3 regions of the Bacillus sp. SSR7 genome follow, and region 3 is predicted to be linked to each of the others. Evidence: predicted binding sites of a transcription regulator. Region 3 holds the regulator's gene; each other region holds the start of a gene.
The links. The regulator Rex, encoded in region 3, represses fermentation and respiration genes when NADH is low (regulators of the CRP and FNR family bind a similar motif). The targets are predictions, from matches to a motif close to TTGTGAAATATTTCACAA.
Positions count from the first base shown of each region.

Region 1: the regulator Rex is predicted to act here: its motif matches at 1,318-1,335, upstream of pflB (formate C-acetyltransferase).
Region 2: the regulator Rex is predicted to act here: its motif matches at 1,799-1,816, upstream of AC0NJG_RS10340 (DUF1641 domain-containing protein).

Region 1 covers NZ_JBVVXV010000008.1:27,515-31,814, reverse strand. The annotation lists gene AC0NJG_RS15720 (glycosyltransferase family 2 protein) at 1-1,106, shown strand, start outside; gene pflB (formate C-acetyltransferase) at 1,446-3,695, shown strand; gene pflA (pyruvate formate-lyase-activating protein) at 3,765-4,300, shown strand, end outside.
Region 2 covers NZ_JBVVXV010000004.1:153,713-158,012, forward strand. The annotation lists gene AC0NJG_RS10330 (MFS transporter) at 1-732, opposite strand, end outside; gene AC0NJG_RS10335 (winged helix-turn-helix transcriptional regulator) at 1,106-1,450, shown strand; gene AC0NJG_RS10340 (DUF1641 domain-containing protein) at 1,886-2,326, shown strand; gene AC0NJG_RS10345 (NAD(P)/FAD-dependent oxidoreductase) at 2,371-3,549, shown strand; gene tyrS (tyrosine--tRNA ligase) at 3,902-4,300, opposite strand, start outside.
Region 3 covers NZ_JBVVXV010000030.1:8,173-12,472, reverse strand. The annotation lists gene AC0NJG_RS28025 (ABC-F family ATP-binding cassette domain-containing protein) at 208-2,142, opposite strand; gene AC0NJG_RS28020 (redox-sensing transcriptional repressor Rex) at 2,330-2,959, shown strand; gene AC0NJG_RS28015 (YdiK family protein) at 2,989-3,180, opposite strand; gene AC0NJG_RS28010 (CPBP family intramembrane glutamic endopeptidase) at 3,177-3,926, opposite strand.

The DNA.
Region 1 (4,300 bases), on a different contig from region 3:
TATCTGTACCTCACGCGTTGACGAAGGAAGTTGTTCAAAGTATTGGGTATGAATGTTTTGTTAATCCAATTGTCGCTCATTTACGTCTTGTTCAAAGCAAATGGAGAATTAGTCGACATTGTGCAATTGACGTTATTACACCAAATAAATTTCGGCCGACCGAGCATGCTGCGTATGGCACGGGGCTTTCTCATTCTGAAAAACGGATGATAGGTGACCATATAGAAGCTTTAGCGGAGCGAATAGTAGGTAGCGATGAGCGCGGAGGGTATTATGATGGAAATAGGGAAAGAGATAGTGTCTATCATACTTTAGATTTTGAAGATTTTTATCAAGGATGGGGCGTTACATCTAATTTGTATAAGGGAAAGCAATTATCGGTCATTATTCCTGTACAAGATGAAGAGAAAACAATTGGAAACGTTATAGAAGAGCTTCGCAAAATTGAACCTTTTGAAATTATCGTTGTTGTAAATGGTTCGTCTGATCAAACAGCAACCATTGCAAAAGAAAAAGGAGCAACGACAATTGTATATAAAGAAGCACTCGGAAATGATGTGGGGCGCTCACTTGGAACGTATTTTGCAAAAGGAGAAATTGTGTTATTTATAGACGGCGATTTTGTTATTCCAGCTAGGGAATTATATCCTTTCGCAAAAGCTATTGCAGATGGAATGGATGTCGCCTTAAATGATTTAAATCATTATTTAGATTTAAGAGTACCGCTTCATCTTGTAACTGCATTTAAATATGCATTAAATTTAGCTTGTGATAGAAAAGATCTAGGAGTAGGCTCTCTTATCGCTGTACCGAATGCGTTTAGTCGTAAGTGTTTGAAAGAAATCGGATATAGATCCTTACTTTCACCTTGTGTAGCCCAAGTGAAAGCTATTCTGTCAGGATTCGAGATTGCGTGTGTAAGTCGTGTAGAGGTCGATAAGATGAACCGTATTCGTCCCAGTGAACATTTTGCTAAAATAGGTCATCCACCAGCTGTACTTCGAATTATTGGTGATCATATGGAAGGATTAGAACAATTAATTGTATTAACAGGCAGTCGTGGTGGATTCCATGATGGAAATAGAAAAAGAGATGTTTTAGAGTAGTAACAAAAAAAGTGTACAACATATGTACACTTTTTTGTTCTGCTATAAAAACTATAACAGATTAGGAGATAAGAGTATTACAGCTCTACAATGGGTATTGTTCTTATATTACAAAATAGGACTCGTATATAAGAATACCAAAAAAATACAATTAAGGAAAGGGTTAATTTTAAAGACTTTCAAATGAAGTTAACACTATGTATATAGTAGTTTGCTCAATATTTCACAAACATGTCACAACTATTTCGTTCACTTTCGTAAAAAAGTAGTATTCTAAGTGTGTAAGCTGTTATATAAAAAATCTTAGTCCTGTACTAATCAAAAATGGAGGAGATTAGGATGACTCAAGTATTAGAAAATGTTAAAAACGCATGGGAAAACTTTAAAGGTGAAAAATGGAAAGCAGAGATTGATGTTCGCGATTTCATTTTAAATAATGTAAACGTTTACGAGGGAGATGAATCTTTCTTAGCGGGAGCAACTGAAGCAACGAAACAACTTTGGGATCAAGTAATGGATTTAACAACGAAAGAACGTGAAAACGGTGGCGTTCTTGATATGGATACAAAAATTGTTTCTTCTATTACATCACATGAACCAGGATATTTAAATAAAGAGACTGAAAAAGTAGTCGGTTTCCAAACTGATAAACCATTTAAACGTTCTTTACAACCATATGGTGGTATTCGTATGGCGGAACAAGCTTGTGAATCTTATGGATACGAAATGGATAAAGAGCTTAGTCGTATTTTCAGAGATTGGAGAAAAACTCATAACCAAGGTGTATTTGATGCTTATACACCAGAAATGAGAGCTGCTCGTAAATCAGGTGTTATTACTGGTCTTCCAGATGCATACGGACGTGGACGTATTATCGGTGACTACCGCCGCGTAGCATTATATGGAGTAGATCATTTAATTGAAGCGAAGAAAGTAGATTTAAATTTAACTGGCGGTGTAATGAGTGAAGATACAATGCGTTTACGCGAAGAGTTATCTGAGCAAATGCGTGCACTGCAAGAGTTAAAACAAATGGCTGCTTCTCATGGCTTTGATATTTCTAAGCCAGCAACAACTGCTCAAGAGGCATTCCAATGGTTATACTTCGCATATCTTGCAGCAATTAAAGAGCAAAACGGAGCTGCAATGAGTCTTGGACGTACTTCTACATTCTTAGATATTTATATTGAAAGAGATTTAGCAAACGGTACTTTAACAGAAGAAGACGTACAAGAAATTGTGGATCACTTCATTATGAAATTACGTCTTGTGAAATTTGCAAGAACACCTGATTATAATGAATTATTCTCTGGTGACCCAACTTGGGTAACTGAGTCTATCGGTGGTATGGCATTAGACGGTCGTCCATTAGTAACAAAGAACTCATTCCGTTTCTTGCATACATTAGATAATTTAGGACCAGCTCCAGAACCAAACTTAACAGTTCTTTGGTCTAAACAATTACCACAGAACTTTAAAAACTACTGTGCGAAAATGTCTATTAAAACATCAGCAATTCAATACGAAAATGATGACATTATGCGTGCTGATTACGGTGATGATTACGGAATTGCTTGTTGTGTATCTGCAATGAGAATTGGTAAACAAATGCAGTTCTTCGGTGCACGTGCAAACTTAGCAAAAGCATTACTATATGCGATTAACGGTGGTAAAGATGAAAAATCTAAAGCACAAGTTGGTCCTGAGTACGCACCAATTACTTCTGAAGTATTAGATTATGAAGAAGTTATGCATAAGTTTGATATGACAATGGAATGGTTAGCGGGTCTATATTTAAACACATTAAATGTTATTCACTACATGCACGATAAATATAGCTACGAACGTATTGAAATGGCTCTTCATGATACAAATGTTCTTCGTACAATGGCAACAGGTATCGCGGGTCTATCTGTAGTAGCAGACTCTTTAAGTGCAATTAAACATGCAAAAGTAAAACCAATTCGCGATGAAAACGGAATTGCAGTTGACTTTGAAATTGAAGGAGATTTCCCTAAATACGGTAACAATGACGACCGTGTAGATGAAATTGCTGTAAATCTTGTGAAAACATTTATGAATAAACTTCGTAAACACAAAACATATAGAAATTCTGTTCATACAATGTCAATCTTAACAATCACATCTAACGTTGTATACGGTAAGAAAACTGGTAACACTCCAGATGGTCGACGTACTGGAGAACCATTTGCACCAGGTGCGAATCCAATGCATGGACGTGATACAAAAGGTGCGTTAGCTTCATTATTATCTGTAGCTAAATTACCATATGAAGATGCACAAGATGGCATTTCTAATACATTCTCTATTATTCCAAAAGCACTTGGTAAAGAGGATGAAGTACAAGTACGTAACTTAGTATCAATGCTTGATGGTTATGCAGTAAAAGAAGGCCATCACTTAAATATTAACGTATTTAACCGTGAAACATTAATGGATGCAATGGAACATCCTGAGAAATATCCACAATTAACAATTCGCGTATCTGGTTACGCTGTAAACTTTATTAAATTAACTCGTGAACAACAAATCGATGTAATTAACCGTACAATGCATGAAAGCATGTAAATGAAAAAAGTGTCCCTCTGCATTTTATAAATAGCAGAGGGAGGCTGTTTCAATAAAGGAGGAAGTAACATGGTAAAAGGAAGAATTCATTCTGTAGAGTCTTGTGGTACTGTTGATGGCCCAGGAATTCGTTATGTCATATTTACACAAGGGTGTTTATTACGTTGTCAATATTGTCATAATGCTGATACGTGGGAGATCGGTAAAGGAAAAGAAATAACAGTCGAAGAAGTAATGCAGGATGTGACATGTTACCTTCCTTTTATTGAAGCTTCCGGAGGCGGTATAACAGTTAGTGGTGGGGAACCATTATTACAGCTAGATTTCTTAATTGAATTATTTAAGAAATGTAAGGAAATTGGAATCCATACAACAATTGATTCTTCGGGTGGTTGTTATTCTGAAGAACCAGAATTCCAAAATAAGCTAGACATTTTAATGGATTACACAGATTTAGTTTTACTGGATTTGAAACATATTGATTCAAAGAAACATCGTAAATTAACAGGAAAACCAAATGAACATATTTTACAATTTGCCCGTTATTTATCGGATAAAAATAAACCGATTTGGGTAAGACACGTATTAGTTCCTGGTATTACTGA
Region 2 (4,300 bases), on a different contig from region 3:
ATACACTAATAAAATGATGGTAACCGTACTTGCTTCAAACCCTGTTACTTCTTGTAATAGTGGTGATAAATACGTAAATGTTACGAACGTACCGCCGTATCCAAGTGCAGTAATAATGAAAACAAGTAACAGTCTTCCATTTTTAATTAGTTTGAATTGATCACGAAACGATACAGGTACACCATTTTTTAAATTAGATGGGACGAGTATGCTATTCGCGATAAAAGCAATAATTCCGATTACAACGATCGCCATAAATGACGCTCTCCAGCCAAACTCTTGACCGATAAACGTTCCAATTGGCACACCTGTAATAGTTGCAACTGTTAATCCAGTAAACATAATCGCAATGGCACTAGCACGTTTATTCTCTGGTACGATTGCTGCCGCGATTGTAGATCCAATTGACATAAACACACCATGTGCAAATGCAGATACAACCCTTGCAATAATTAATATGGTGAAGCTTGTTGCTAATGCCGCAATACCATTACCAATAATGAAGATAACCATAATCCACATTAATAATGTCTTTCTCGACATACTAGCCGTTAACGCTGTTAAAACAGGAGCTCCTACTGCCGCTCCTAACGCATATAGGGAAACAGTTAAACCGGCTGTTGTAACCGAAACATTTAAATCTTTTGAAATAGATGGTAATAAACCGACACTAATAAACTCGGTTGTACCAATTCCAAACGCACTGATTGCTAGTGCTAATAAAGCAAACATACTTCTTCGATTTGTCTGAACTTCCGAAGATGGTACTGTATATGAACTCAATTGAATTCCTCCTTATTACAAGAAATCCAATCATAATAGTGCGATAAAAAGGCCCTTTTATCTTCTAAAAAATATATTTAATCTCTACAAATGCTATTATGAATGGTTTCATTCTTTTTTTGAAGAACGCACTTTAAAGTACTATAGGCACCAAAAAGTAACATAGTCACTTTTCAGTACCGTACTACTCATTTGCCTCTTACATGTGCTATTATGAAACATATTTAACCTGATAAAAAGTACGTACTTTAAAGTGCTATAGGTACTAAAAAGTAACATTTGTATGATTTGGCTTACTTTACTTACAAAAGGAGGGCTTTATATGAAGAAATACAATATTCCTGTAGAGGCGACTTTAGAAGTTATCGGCGGAAAATGGAAGGTTGTTATCCTTTGTCACTTAACGAAAGGTACAAAGAGAACGAGTGAATTAAAGCGTCTTATGCCCGGTATTACACAAAAAATGTTAACGCAGCAATTACGCGAATTAGAAGACGACGGTGTTATTCAAAGAAAGGTATACAATCAAGTACCACCGAAAGTAGAATATTCCCTTACGGACTACGGTTGGTCTTTAGAATCCATTCTTGATTCTCTTTGTACTTGGGGCGAATGCCATCTTGAAAAAGAAGGTAAGACATCGATGCTAATTGCAGAAAGTGAATAATAGGAAAAAGGAAAAAACGAACGTGAATTTGTTCGTTTTTTCCTTTTTTTGTTTATATATATGTACATTTCTAACTGGAACAAAATATTTTATACGCTTTCATACCTTGTCAGTACTACGTTATACGCTCAATATCAAATAATTAGGAATCATTTTTATGTTAACATAGGTGTATATAGTATATAATATAGGATATATATTATATACACTTTCCGGTAACGGAGCTTTTCCATTATGCGGACAAGCCATATATCGGACAGTTCATAAATAATAAGTAAGACGTTATGGTTTTAGATTTATGGTTGCAGCTTACTTGCGGTCATAAATTTAAAGGCATTTTATTGTGTTTTGTGAAACTTTGTATAAAGTTTCGTAACCGTTTACTATCTTACTTATCAAAAATAAGAGTATTGCTATCGTAAAGGAGAATTGGAGATGCCAGAAACTATGACTCAAACAAAGCCAGAACAAGAAACTGTACAAATTTCTGCTAGCCAAGGACAACTTGATGTACTTGATCAGTTGTTAAAACCTGAGGTACAAGAATCATTAACAACACTAGTAGAACAGCTTCCAAAATTAACTGAGCTTGTTAACATTTTAACTAAGTCTTATGACTTCGCTCAAACTGTTGCTACTGATGAAGTATTAAAAAGCGACACTGTTGGTGCAATCACAGAGCTTGTAGAACCTGTAAAAGATACAGTTAAAAGCATGGCTGCTACTGCAATCGAAGCGAAAGATCGTGCTGACGAAAGCAACGAAGTTATCGGCCTGTTCGGTCTATTGAAATTATTAAAAGACCCACAAGCACAAAAAATGTTCCGCTTTGTGAACGCATATCTTCAAATTAGTGCAGAACGTAACAATAAATAAGTTAACTTATAACAACAATTAGTAAAGACGGGGGATATCATACTATGTCAAAACAAATTGTCATCTTAGGCGCTGGTTATGGCGGTCTTCTTGCCGCTTTAAACGTACGTAAATATTACAGCAAATCAGAAGCACAAGTTACAGTGATTAACCAATACCCAACACACCAAATTATCACTGAACTACACCGCCTTGCAGCTGGTAACGTGTCTGAGCAAGCAGTTGCAATGCCACTTACAAAGCTTTTCAAAGGTAAAGATATCGATCTTAAAATCGCAACAGTTGAGTCATTCTCAGTTGATAGCAAAGAAATCAAATTAGCTGGCGGCACTACTTTATCTTACGATGCACTTGTAGTTGCTCTAGGAAGTAAAACTGCTTACTTCGGTATTCCAGGACTAGAAGAAAACAGCATGGTATTAAAATCTGCTGCTGATGCAAACAAAATCTACAAACACGTTGAAGACCGTATTCGTGAATACGCGAAAACGAAAAACGAAGCTGATGCTACAATCGTAATTGGTGGTGGCGGATTAACTGGCGTTGAGCTAGTTGGTGAGCTTGCTGACATTATGCCTAAACTTGCAAAAAGCCACGGCGTAAATCCAAAAGAAGTTAAACTTCTTCTTGTTGAAGCAGGTCCAAAAATCCTTCCAGTATTACCAGACCACTTAATCGAACGTGCAACTACTAGCCTAGAAGCACGCGGCGTTACATTCTTAACTGGTCTTCCTGTAACAAACGTTGCTGGCAATGAAATTGACTTAAAAGACGGTCAAAAACTTGTTGCTAACACATTCGTTTGGACAGGTGGCGTTCAAGGTAACCCACTAATCGGTGAATCAGGTCTTGAAGTAAACCGTGGTCGTGCAACAGTTGATGCATACCTACAATCTACTTCTCACAAAAACGTATTCGTTGCTGGAGACAGCGCTGTTGTCTTCGCTCCAGACGGACGTCCATACCCACCAACTGCACAAATCGCTTGGCAAATGGGTGAGTTAATTGGATACAACTTATACGCTGCACTAGAAGGCAAAGCATTCGAAGAGTTCGCACCTGTAAACTCTGGAACACTTGCTAGTCTAGGACGTAAAGATGCTGTTGCTACAATTGGAGCAAGCAATACTCCACTTAAAGGCTTACCAGCATCATTAATGAAAGAAGCAAGTAACGTTCGTTACTTATCACACATTAAAGGTCTATTCAGCTTAGCTTACTAATCTGAATATAAGCCCGAATCATGCCCTGCATGGTTCGGGCTATTTTTATCCGTAATTTTCTCTAACTTATTTATTCGCCAAAAAAATTATATACCCTTTAAATTTATCTAAATATACTGACTTTTTAACAATAAAAGCTGTCCCGTTTTGGAACAGCTTTTATTGTCATCTTTTGTCGGTAAATCGATATATCGAGAAAATCGCTGATATAAGTCGAGTTACGGTCGATATATCGAGAAAATCGCCGATATAATTCGAGTTACGGTCGATATATTCGAAAAATCGCTGATATAATTCGAGTTACGGTCGATATATTCGAAAAATCACCGATATAATTTTTCCGTCTTGTTCACTATCCTAATTTTACAAGGCTGTAGTTCTTCTTCCCTTTACGAATAATAATAAATCTTCCATCAAATGAATTCTCTACCGTAACATCCGTACCTACATCCGTTACTTTTTCGCCATTCATAGAAATAGCTCCATTATTAATATCTTCACGTGCTTGTCGTCTAGATGGTTCAATACCTAAATCAACTAGCCATTCTACGATATTTTTCGTCTCTTTTGAAGACTGGAATGTTGGCATTTCTTTAAAGCCTTGTTCAATTTCATCGGCTGTTAACGATTTAATATCTCCACTAAATAACGCTGCTGTAATTTTCACAGCTTGCAGGAATGCTTCTTCTCCATGAACGAATTTCGTCATTTCTTCCGCTAATACTTTTTGCGCTTCACGTTTATGAGGCTC
Region 3 (4,300 bases):
GAAATAAAAACGAAGAAGGTATCTCTAAAAAACATTTTGAAATATGCCCTTATTATAAGGGGGGGCTAATATTGTCAAACCTTGTCGGTAAATCGATATCTCGTGTCGAATCGTTTATACAATAGAGGTTGACCATGGCTAGAAGATAAAAAGGATGTCCCATCGTCAAAAATCCCGACTGATGAGACATCCTTCTTATTCATACTCTTATAAATGCAATTCTTCCCATTCTGCCATACAAGCATCAAGTTGTTCTTGTAGTGTTTGCTTTTTCGTTGTAATTTCACTAGCCTTTTCATAATCTGCATATATTTCTGGTAAGCAAAGTTGATCTTCTAACGTAGCAATTTCTTCTTCGAATTCTACGATATTTTGTTCTAGTTCCTCGATTTTTCGAGTGCGTTGACGCTCCAACTTTTTGCGCTCTTTTTCTTCGAGATAATTTAATTTTTCTGGAGCTACGGTTTTTTGAACAGGTGCCTGATTTTCTTGCTGTTCTTGTTGTTCAAATTCAGCACGTTCAATCATCTCATTTTTCTTTTCAACGTAGTAATCATAGTCCCCTAAATATTCCTGTGCACCTTCTGTTGATAACTCAACAACGGTCGTCGTTACACGATTAATAAAGTAGCGGTCATGAGATACAAAGAGAAGAGTACCAGGATAATCAATCAAAGCATTCTCCAAAATCTCTTTACTATTTAAATCAAGATGGTTTGTAGGCTCATCGAGAATTAATAAATTCGATTTTTGCATCATAAGTTTTGCGAGAGCTAATCGAGCTTTTTGTCCACCACTAAGAGATGATACTGGTTTTAGTACATCATCTCCTGTGAATAAGAAGTTACCTAGTATCGTGCGAATTTCTTTTTCGGGTTGCAGTGGATATTCATCCCATAACTCATTTAAAACGCGCTTAGAAGATGTTAAATTGGCTTGTTCTTGATCATAGTAACCAACAGATACATTGGATCCGAAAGAAACATCACCATGTAATAGTGGTAGCTTATTCACAATTGATTTTAATAATGTGGATTTCCCAATTCCATTTGGACCAACTAAAGCAACGCTATCTCCGCGAGTTAAGCGCATTGTTACATGTTCAATAATTGGATCCTTATCATAGCCGATAGTTGCATCCTTTACTTGTAACACATCATTTCCACTTTGTTTTTCAATATCGAAGTGGAAGGAAGCTGACTTAGAGTCACCTAATGGTCTTGTTAATAGTTCCATACGATCTAATTGTTTACGACGGCTTTGCGCACGTTTTGTCGTAGATGCACGAGCTATATTTTTTTGAACGAAGTCCTCTAGCTTAGCGATTTCATCTTGTTGTTTTTCATAACGTTTCATTTCTTGCTCGTATAGTGCTGATTTTAAGTCTAAATATTTACTGTAGTTACCAACAAATCGTCTACTTTCTTTATTCGAAATTTCATATACTTGTGTAACAAGTTTATCTAAGAAATAACGGTCATGGGAAACGATTAGTATTGCGCCAGGATAACCTTGTAAATATTGTTCAAGCCATGTTAATGTTTCGATGTCTAAATGGTTTGTAGGCTCGTCCAAAATAAGTAGGTCTGGTTTCGTTAATAATAATTTACCGAGAGCTAATCGTGTTTTTTGTCCACCGCTTAATGTAGAAATCGTCGTCTGGTGCGTTTCAACTGGGAAGCCAAGACCACTTAAAATCGAACGGATATCTGCTTCGTACTGATAGCCACCTTGATCTTTATAATCTAATTGTAATTGGTCATAATCAGCTAATAATCTTTCATATGTAGCCTCGTTTGAAAAGTTTTCTTCTTTTCCCATCTCTTGCTCTAGCCTTCGAAGTTTTGTCTCCATTTGCTGCAAGTGTGTAAAGACGGTTAACATTTCATCCCAAATTGTTAAAGACGTTTCTAAACCGGTATTTTGAGCTAGATATCCAATTGAGACATCTTTCGGTTTTATAATTTCGCCACTATCATGAGATAGCTCACCCGCTATTATTTTTAATAATGTAGATTTTCCGGCTCCATTTCGTCCGACTAATGCGATACGATCTTTCGTTTGAACTTCTAATTTTATGTTTGCAAGAATCGTTTCTGCACCGTATAATTTCGAAAGCGCGTTTACTTGTAATAAAATCAATGTTTTCACCTCAAATAATTTCTTAACTTTGCCATGTTTATATTTCTCAATCATACTAAAAATAGTGTATAGTTTAAAATACAGAGAGAATACTTCTTCTTTCTATTATACAAGGAATTTAATAAGTGCTAAACTTCTGTATTTGATTAAAGCATATGAATAAAGATAGGAAGAGAGGAGAGGTTATATGGAGCAGCAGAAAATTCCACAAGCCACTGCTAAGAGATTGCCTCTATACTATCGATTTATCCAAAACTTATCTTTGTCTGGTAAGCAACGTGTTTCATCAGCCGAATTAAGTGAAGCGGTAAAGGTTGATTCCGCAACAATTCGAAGAGATTTCTCATACTTTGGAGCATTAGGGAAAAAAGGATATGGATATAACGTAAATTATTTATTATCATTTTTCCGTGAAACACTCGACCAAGATGATATAACACGTGTAGCGCTTATTGGAGTAGGTAATTTAGGGACCGCTTTCTTACATTATAATTTCACGAAAAACAATAATACAAAAATTGAAATGGCGTTTGATGTTAGTGAAGAGAAAGTTGGAACAGAAATCGGAGGCATTCCTGTATATCACTTAGATGAATTAGAAGAACGTTTATCAACTGATATACAAGTGGCAATATTAACAGTACCCGCTACAGTAGCACAATCTGTAGCCGATAGATTGGCAGAAACAAACGTGCATGGTATTTTGAATTTTACACCAGCACGCTTAAATGTGTCAGACAATATAAGAATTCATCATATTGATTTAGCAGTAGAGTTACAAACGTTAGTTTACTTTTTGAAGAATTATCCACAATAAAACGCAGAGGAAGCGACCTCTGCGTTTTATTATTGTTTTTTCTTTGTGAATTTAACTAAGATAAGGCGAAGTGCCAAATTAAAATCAATCGTTGCCATAACTGCAAATAGTATTGTCCACATATTCCAAATTGTATCTGTTACGTTCGTAATGGCGAAGCGTGTAAAGATACATCCTAGAAGGAAATACAATGCAGCCATGAACAATGGTGAGTTTCTCATACTAAAAATCCTCCGATAAAGCCTTGCATTTTTTCAGCTTCTTTAATCATTTCTTGAATTTGTTCGCTACTCACTAAAACTTGAGCAATTGCAACTAATGTATTCATTGCAACATGAGCTGCGATAGGGACAATAATACGCTTTGTTTTTACATATAAGAAAGCGAATACGAGCCCCATAGCAGTGTATACCAATAAGTGAGTGAAATCAAAATGAATTGCTGCGAATACGAGAGAACTAATGATAGCAGCAATAAAGAAGTTAAACTTCTTATAAAGTGTACCAAATAAAATTTTTCTAAATACGATTTCTTCCAAAATAGGTCCTATTATAGAGATGACGATAAGGAACCAAGGTGTCGTTCTTGCGATATCCATAAGTCTCGCTGTATTTTCAGATCCAGGTTTAATACCTAATACATACATTTCAATCATACCAGCAATACTTTGCGAGAAAAATGCTAAGAAGAACCCGATAAAAATCCAACCAATCGTAGCTGGAACAGTAGAACGCTTTGTATCTAAATGTCTGTCGCGAATATCTGTTCTAAGTAACCAAAGTACGATACATAATGCAATAAAGAAGCTAATGATTGCCCAATGACCAGTTATGAGTTGTAATTTCTCTTCTCTAGTAAATCCCCTGTTATCATAAAGTCCAGTTTTCAGGAGAAGTGGTAATCCAGCAATTGATGATAACTGCATTAAAATGTATGTAACGATAACCCACCAATATTGTTTTTTCAAATGGTTTAACCATCCTTTCTAACTCTAGTGTATGAGATAAGGTAGGATAACATGTAAAGATGCTACCTACGATATAAACTTTACTTACATTATGTTTTTTTTGTAAATCCTTAATTGAAATTATAATAGAAGACAGGAGAAAGTTGTGTGTGTAGCGAAAACAACTTAGGGTGTCCTTTCATATTGTAACATACGAGTAGTGGAAACAACGATTCATATAGTAAAGGTAGAAGAAGAGGAACTCTATATAGAAAAGTTTATAGCTTAATTTGCGAAAAAATTATGATTTTTTTACTTGCAAAAGAAATTGAGATTATTTATTATTATAAGTGTGTTAGCACTCGAGTGACTTGAGTGCTAATAAATAAAATTTA